One region of the Variovorax sp. LARHSF232 genome, then DNA from elsewhere that is predicted to be linked to it. Evidence: riboswitches for the same ligand, from Rfam matches in the RefSeq annotation. Region 1 holds a riboswitch; the other holds the start of a gene.
What was found. Region 1 has a riboswitch for glycine ahead of gcvT (glycine cleavage system aminomethyltransferase GcvT). Riboswitches for the same ligand answer to the same signal wherever they lie in the genome.
Positions count from the first base shown of each region.

Region 1 (3,394 bases):
CACCTTGTTCTTGCCCGCCAGCGCCTTCATCTCGGCCAGCGCCTCGGCCTCGCTGGCCGGGGCCGGCAGCCGCATCGGGTGCGAGCGCCGGATGGCCGCCGGCACGATGCCGTCGATCAGCTCGGCGCGCGTGGCGGCGCCGACCACCCGCAGCATGGCGGCTTCATCTTCCGCGTCGATGCCGATATGGCGGGCAATGAACTCTTCGTGGTTCTCGAGCTCGCGAAGCGTGGGCGTGGTGGGGGGCGTCAGGGCGGAAGAAGAAGTCGGCATGGCGGACAGCAGCAAAAGGTGGGGAGCAGGCGGCAGGCCGATCAGGCTGCGGCGGAGAATTTCTCGTAGCTGGTGGCGTCCATCAGGCCGTCGAGCTGGCTCGGCTCGGCCAGCTTCACCTTGAAGAACCAGCCGGCACCCATCGGGTCGCTGTTGGCGAGCGAAGGGTCGGCGCGCAGCGCCTCGTTGACTTCGACGACTTCGCCTGCGAGCGGCATGTAGACATCGGCCGCGGCCTTGACCGACTCGACCACGCCGGCCACCTCGCCCTGCGCATAGTCGTTGCCCACCTGGGGCAGGTCGACGAAGACCACGTCGCCCAGCGCGTCCTGCGCATGCTGGGTGATGCCGACGGTGGCGTTGTCGCCGTCGACGGAAACCCATTCATGGTCTTTGGTGTACTTGAGAGTCATGCTTGGCTCCAGATTGAAAATGAAGAGAGGAAGGAGAAATCTATCCGCGGTAGTAGCGGGTCGGAACAAAGGGGAGGGTGCTGACTTCCATCGGCACCGGCTTGCCGCGCACGATGGCCTGGATGCGGGTGCCGGGCTCCGAGAAGGCGGTGGCCACGTAGCCCATGGCGACGGGCCGGTCGGCCGTGGGGCCAAGCAGGCCGCTGGTCACCTGGCCGATGGCCTTGCCTTCGAAGGACTGCAGCTCGCTGCCCTCGCGCACGGGAACGCGTTCCAGCGCAACCAGGCCGACGCGCTTGCGCGTGAGGATCTTCTGGTCCACATGGCCGGCCAGGTCGGCCGACACGGCCAGCTGCGCCAGGATCTTGTTGGCGCCCGGAAAGCCGCCGGCGCGCGCGCCGCCGTCGCGGCGCACCTTCTGGATCGCCCAGTTGAGCGAGGCTTCCACCGGCGTGGTGCTGGTGTCGATGTCGTTGCCGTACAGGCACAGGCCCGCTTCCAGCCGCAGCGAGTTGCGCGCGCCCAGGCCGATGGGCAAGACCTCGGGCTGGGCCAGCAGCAGGCGCGCCAGCGCCTGCGCCTGATCAGCCGCCACGGAAATCTCGAAGCCGTCTTCGCCGGTGTAGCCGCTGCGGGTGGCAAAGGCAGGAATGCCGCCGATCTGCACCGCGCCGCCGGTCATGAAGACGAAGCGCTCGATGCCGGGCGACAGGCGGGTGAGGGCGGTGACGGCCTGCGGGCCCTGCAGCGCGAGCAGGGCGTGCGCGGGCATGGGCAGCACGGCGCAGCGCTTGCCGATGCGCGCCTGGATGTGGGCGATGTCCGCCGCCTTGCAGGCGCCATTGACGATGACGAAGAGCGAGTCGTGGCCTTCGTTGAAGAACATCAGGTCGTCCAGGATGCCGCCTTCATCGTTCAGCAGCAGGCCGTAGCGCTGCTTGCCGGGGGCCAGGCCGATCACGTCGACCGGCATCAGGCTTTCGAAGGCGGCGGCGGCGTCGGGGCCTTGCAGGCGCAGCTGGCCCATGTGCGAGATGTCGAACAGGCCGGCGGCCTCGCGGGTGTGCTTGTGCTCGGCCATCAGGCCGCTGGGATATTGAACCGGCATGGAATAGCCGGCAAAGGGCACCATGCGCGCGCCGAGCTCCACGTGGAGCGGGTACAGCGGGGTCTTGAACAGTTCGTCGGATGCGGCGGTCAAGGCGCTTTCTCCAATAGGGGCAGTCGAATTCCATGGCGCATGCCATGGGCCACCCCTGCTGTCCGCTTTACCTGAGAGATTCGCCCCACGATCGGGGTTTGCTCCTTCGGTGGGTGCCACGCCTTGTACGGCGTTGCACCTCTCTCCAGCCGGGAAACGTCCTGCAACAGCAGGGCGCCTTGTCAGTCCTTTTGCCTGAGCGTTCGGGCCCTCTCTCGGAGGTCCTGCGCCTTCGGCGGCCCCGTCATCGAATGCGGGGCTCTCTCCTGACGCCGGAAGTGTAAGGGATGGCCGGGCCCAGCGTGGCGCCGGCGCTGCCGGCAAAATGCAGGCTGGCGCGGCCCGTGTTGGCAGCGTCCGCTCTTGGCCCATCAAACCCTCGACATGACCACCCCTTTCGATTTTTCCACGGCCAGCGTGGCCGAACTGGCGCGCGCCGACGCGCGCCGCGCCCTGCAAGAAGACGTGGGCGCCGGCGACCTGACCGCCGCCCTGGTGCCGGCCGGCCGGCGCGCCACTGCGCGTGTGTTGACGCGCGAAAACGCGGTGCTCTGCGGCACGCCCTGGGTCGAGGCCGTGCTGCAGCAGCTGGAGCCGCAGGCCAGGCTGACCTGGCAGCGCAGCGAGGGCCAGCATTGCGAGCCCGGCCAGACCGTGCTGACCATCGAGGGCGAGGCCCGCGGCCTGCTCAGTGCCGAGCGCACCGCGCTCAACTTCCTGCAACTGCTGAGCGCGGTGGCCACCCGCACCGCGCAGTACGTGGAAGCCGTGCGCGGCACGCGCGCACGCATCGTCGACACCCGCAAGACCTTGCCGGGGCTGCGCCTGGCGCAGAAGTACGCGGTGGGCGTGGGCGGCGGCACCAATCACCGCATCGGCCTGTACGACGCCATCCTCATCAAGGAAAACCACATCGCCGCCGCCGGTGGCGTGGCGGCCGCACTGCGTGCCGCGGCTGCCGCAGGGCCCGCTGCCAAGTTCGTGCAGATCGAGGTGGAAACCCTGGACCAACTCGAGGTCGCGCTGGCCAACGGCGCCCGCATGGTGCTGCTGGACAACATGGATCTGCCCACCCTGCGCGAGGCCGTGCGCCGCAACGCGGCAGCGGGCGACGCGGATGCGCGCGCCGTACTGGAGATTTCCGGCGGCGTGACATTGGAAAGCGTTCGCGCCCTGGCCGAGACCGGTGTCGACCGCATCTCGATCGGCGCGCTCACCAAGGACGTCAAGGCCATCGATCTGTCGATGCGCTTCGTGGGGCTGTGAGCATGTCTTCTGCTGACGCATCTTCCGTCATCGTCGAAGTCGATTTCGAGCAGCCGGCCGGCACCGTGTGCAACACGCGCCATGCCTGGGCCCGCGTGCCGGTCGAGCCCACGCAGACCGAGCGCGCCGCACTGAAGGAGCGAATCCGCCGCCTGCTGGCCGAGCGCAACGCGGTGATGGTGTCGCACTACTACGTGCACCCCGACCTGCAGGACCTGGCCGAGGAAACCGGCGGCCTGGT
Region 1 is NZ_JBIXJS010000009.1:89,678-93,071, forward strand. Features, by position in the region: gene gcvP (aminomethyl-transferring glycine dehydrogenase) at 1-273, opposite strand, end outside; gene gcvH (glycine cleavage system protein GcvH) at 315-686, opposite strand; gene gcvT (glycine cleavage system aminomethyltransferase GcvT) at 727-1,887, opposite strand; glycine riboswitch at 1,936-2,046, opposite strand; glycine riboswitch at 2,061-2,166, opposite strand; gene nadC (carboxylating nicotinate-nucleotide diphosphorylase) at 2,272-3,153, shown strand; gene nadA (quinolinate synthase NadA) at 3,156-3,394, shown strand, end outside.

Region 2 (3,394 bases), on a different contig from region 1:
CCGGCCAGGCGCTGCAGGTGTCGGCGCGTCAGCTGCTGCGCCAGGCGCAAGAGGCGGCGCTCGAGGCGCGTGATGTGGCGCAGGGTCTGGCAGGCCGGCTGCGTGTCGGCTTCGTCGGCGCCATGCTCTATCGCGGCTTGCCGCAGGCACTGCGCAAGTTCCAGCTCGAGCATGCTGCCGTGAAGGTGACCTTGGCCGAACTCAATTCGCGCGAGCAGATTGCCGAGCTGCTGCACGACCGGCTCGACGTCGGTTTCGTGCACACCAGCCGCATGCCGGCCGAGCTGGCGCATGTGCTGCTGCTGTCCGAGCCCTTCGTCGCCTGCCTGCCCACTGCGCATCGGCTGGCACGGCGGCGCACGGTGGATCCGGCGCAGCTGAAGGGCGAGCCCTTCGTGCTGTTCGCCCGCAGCGTCTCGCCGGACTATCACGAGCGCATCCTGGGCATCTGCGCCGACGCGGGCTTTGCGCCCGAGGTTCGGCACGAGGTGCGCCACTGGATGTCGGTGGTCTCGCTGGTGTCGCAGGGCATGGGCGTGGCGCTGGTGCCCGATGCCATGCGCCACGCAGCCCTGCGCGGGGCCGTGTTCCGGCCGCTGGAAGGCGAGGCGGCGCGCTCGGAAGCCTATTGCGTCTGGCGCGCCGGGCCGGCCAATGCGGTGGTGCAGGGCTTTCTGCAAGCCGTGCGCACGGGCCGGCCGGTGGTGGCCTGAATCAGGCCGGCATCAGCCGGCCAGCCGCGGGTGCCGGCATGCCGGCAAAAGCGAAATCCACCTCGGGCGCGAGCCCGCTCACGATGCGGGCGATCGACTTGCCCGAGCCGCAGGCATGGGTCCAGCCCAAGGTGCCGTGGCCGGTGTTGAGGAAGAGGTTGGAAAGCTTCGACTTGCCGATGATCGGCACGTTGCTCGGCGTGGCCGGCCGCAGCCCGGTCCAGAACTGGGCCTGCGTGGTGTCGCCGGCACCCGGGAACAACGCTTCGACCCGGCGCACGATGGCTTCGCAGCGCACCTGGTTGAGGTCGCGGTCGTAGCCGTTGAGCTCGGCCGTGCCGGCGATGCGCATGCGATCGCCCTGGGCCGAGGTGTAGCGCGAGAAGACCAGCTTGAATTCGTCGTCGGTCAGCGAGGTTTCATAGGCGCGGCTGGCGTCCTTCACCGGCAGCGTCACCGAGTAGCCCTTGGCCGGGTAGATCGGCAGCCGAATGCCCAGGGGTGCAGCCAGCAGCGGGCTGAAAGAGCCCATGGCCAGCACGTAGGCGTCGCCGCGGATGCGCTGGAAGCGGCCGGTGGCGTCGGTCACTTCGATGTGGTCCAGCCGCCCGCCAGCTTCCCGCAACGCGGTGATGGTGTGGCTCATCAGGAACTGTACGCCCTTGGCCTGGGCCAGCTTGGCCAGCTCGCGCGCGAAGGCGTTGGCGTCGCCCGATTCGTCTTCTGCGGTGTAGGTGGCGCCGGCCAGTTGCGGGCGGATGTGGGCCAGCGCTGGCTCCAGCGCCACCGCCTCGTCGGCCGAGATCACGCGGCGCTCGCAGCCCAGCTGGCGCATCTGTTCGGCCGGCGCCAGGGCGGCATCGAACTCCTTCTGGTTGGTATAGAAGTGCAGGATGCCCTGGCTGCGCTGGTCATAGGCAATGCCGGTGTCGCGGCGCAGCTCCTGCAGATTGCCGCGGCTGTAGGTGCCCAGGCGCACGATCTGCTCGATGTTGTGGCGAGTGCGCGCGGGCGTGCATTCACGCAGGAAGGACAGGCCCCACAGCCACTGGCGAACATCGGCCCGCAGGCGAAAGAGCAAGGGGGCGTCTTCCTTGCCCAGCCATTGCAGGAGCTTCAGCGGCGCACCGGGGTTGGCCCAGGGCTCGGCATGGCTCACGGAGATCTGGCCGCCGTTGGCGAAGCTGGTTTCGGCGGCCGGGGTGCCCTGCCGGTCGATCACGGTCACTTCGTGGCCGAGTTTCTGGAGGTAGTAGGCCGAGGTGGTGCCGAGCAGGCCGGCGCCGAGGACGATCACGCGCATTGCAGTACCTTTCGAAGGTGCAGCGCTTGAACGACAGGCAAATGCGTGGATGCCATCGGGGAGCGATGGGCAACCGGAACGCACGCGAATGCCGTCCAAGTTGCCGCTCCCCCTGTCCTTGGTACCTGAGAGATTCATCCGCTGCACCCGCAGCGGACTTGCTCCTTCGGTGCGTCGCGCGCATGTTGCGCGACGGCTCTCCAGACGGCTTTTTCAGTATCTGCAGTACGAGGCCCCTCTTGACTTGGGGCCGACCTGAGCGTTTATGGGAGTTTGCGCCTTCGGTGGGGCATGGATGCCCGCTCTCCTGCAGTGGGCGAATTCTAGTCGCAAACTATCATCGAACGCGCGAAGAGACATGCACGAGATAGGCAGATGAACAAGGCATTCACCAAGGAAAGCGACACCGACGATGAGGAAGACGGCGCATCGCTGCCGTCCATTCCCGCCGGCACCCGCAACTACATGACGCCGGGCGGCTTCGCCCGTCTGCGCGCGGAACTTCTGCAACTGATGGACGAGGAGCGGCCCAAGGTGGTGGAGGCCGTGCACTGGGCCGCCAAGAACGGCGATCGCTCGGAAAACGGCGACTACCTCTATGGCAAGAAGCGCCTGCGCGAGATCGACCGGCGCATCCGTTTCCTCACCAAGCGGCTGGAAATCGCCGAGGTGACCGACCCCTCGGTTCACCACGGCCGCGACCAGGTCTTCTTCGGCGCCACCGTCACCTATGCCGACGAGCACGGCGAGGAAAACAGCGTCACCATCCTGGGCATCGACGAAGCCGAAAGCAGCCAGCACCAGGTGAGCTGGATCTCGCCCATCGCCCGATCCTTGCTGAAAGCGCGCGAAGGCGACGTGGTGAAGCTGGTCACGCCCGGCGGCGTGCACGAGATCGAGGTGCTGGAGGTGCGCTACCCGACGCCTGCTTAAGGCGCAGGCACGGTGCGCACGGCGCTCAGCACCGAAGGCGTTCGCCGCACCGCGCGAAGCACCGCGTCCAGGTGCACGCGGTCGCGCACGGCGATCACGAAGCGCAGGTCGGTCGAGTCCTGTGGCACTTCTTCCGACATCTCCACGTGGGTGATGTCGGCTTCGGCGGCCGAGAGCGACGCTGCCACACGCGCCAGCACGCCCTTGTCGTTGCGCACGGTGATGATGACGCCGGTCTCGAAGGTGCGCACCGGCTCGTCCGCCCATTCGACCGCGAAGAAGCGCTCGCTGTCGCGATAGCGCAGGCGCTGGCCGACGCCGCATTGCTCGGTGTGGACCACCAGGCCCTCGCCATGCCCCAGGTAGCCGACGATCTCGTCGCCCGGAATGGGACGGCAGCACAGGGCGAAGCGCACCGAGGAGTTCTCGCTGCCATCCAGGGTGA
Region 2 is NZ_JBIXJS010000003.1:534,579-537,972, forward strand. Features, by position in the region: gene ACIPRI_RS11365 (LysR family transcriptional regulator) at 1-713, shown strand, start outside; gene ACIPRI_RS11370 (D-amino acid dehydrogenase) at 715-2,016, opposite strand; glycine riboswitch at 2,119-2,230, opposite strand; gene greB (transcription elongation factor GreB) at 2,392-2,949, shown strand; gene ACIPRI_RS11380 (RelA/SpoT family protein) at 2,946-3,394, opposite strand, start outside.
Region 2: linked by a shared signal. The riboswitch ahead of ACIPRI_RS11370 (D-amino acid dehydrogenase) and the one ahead of gcvT (glycine cleavage system aminomethyltransferase GcvT) in region 1 are both predicted to bind glycine.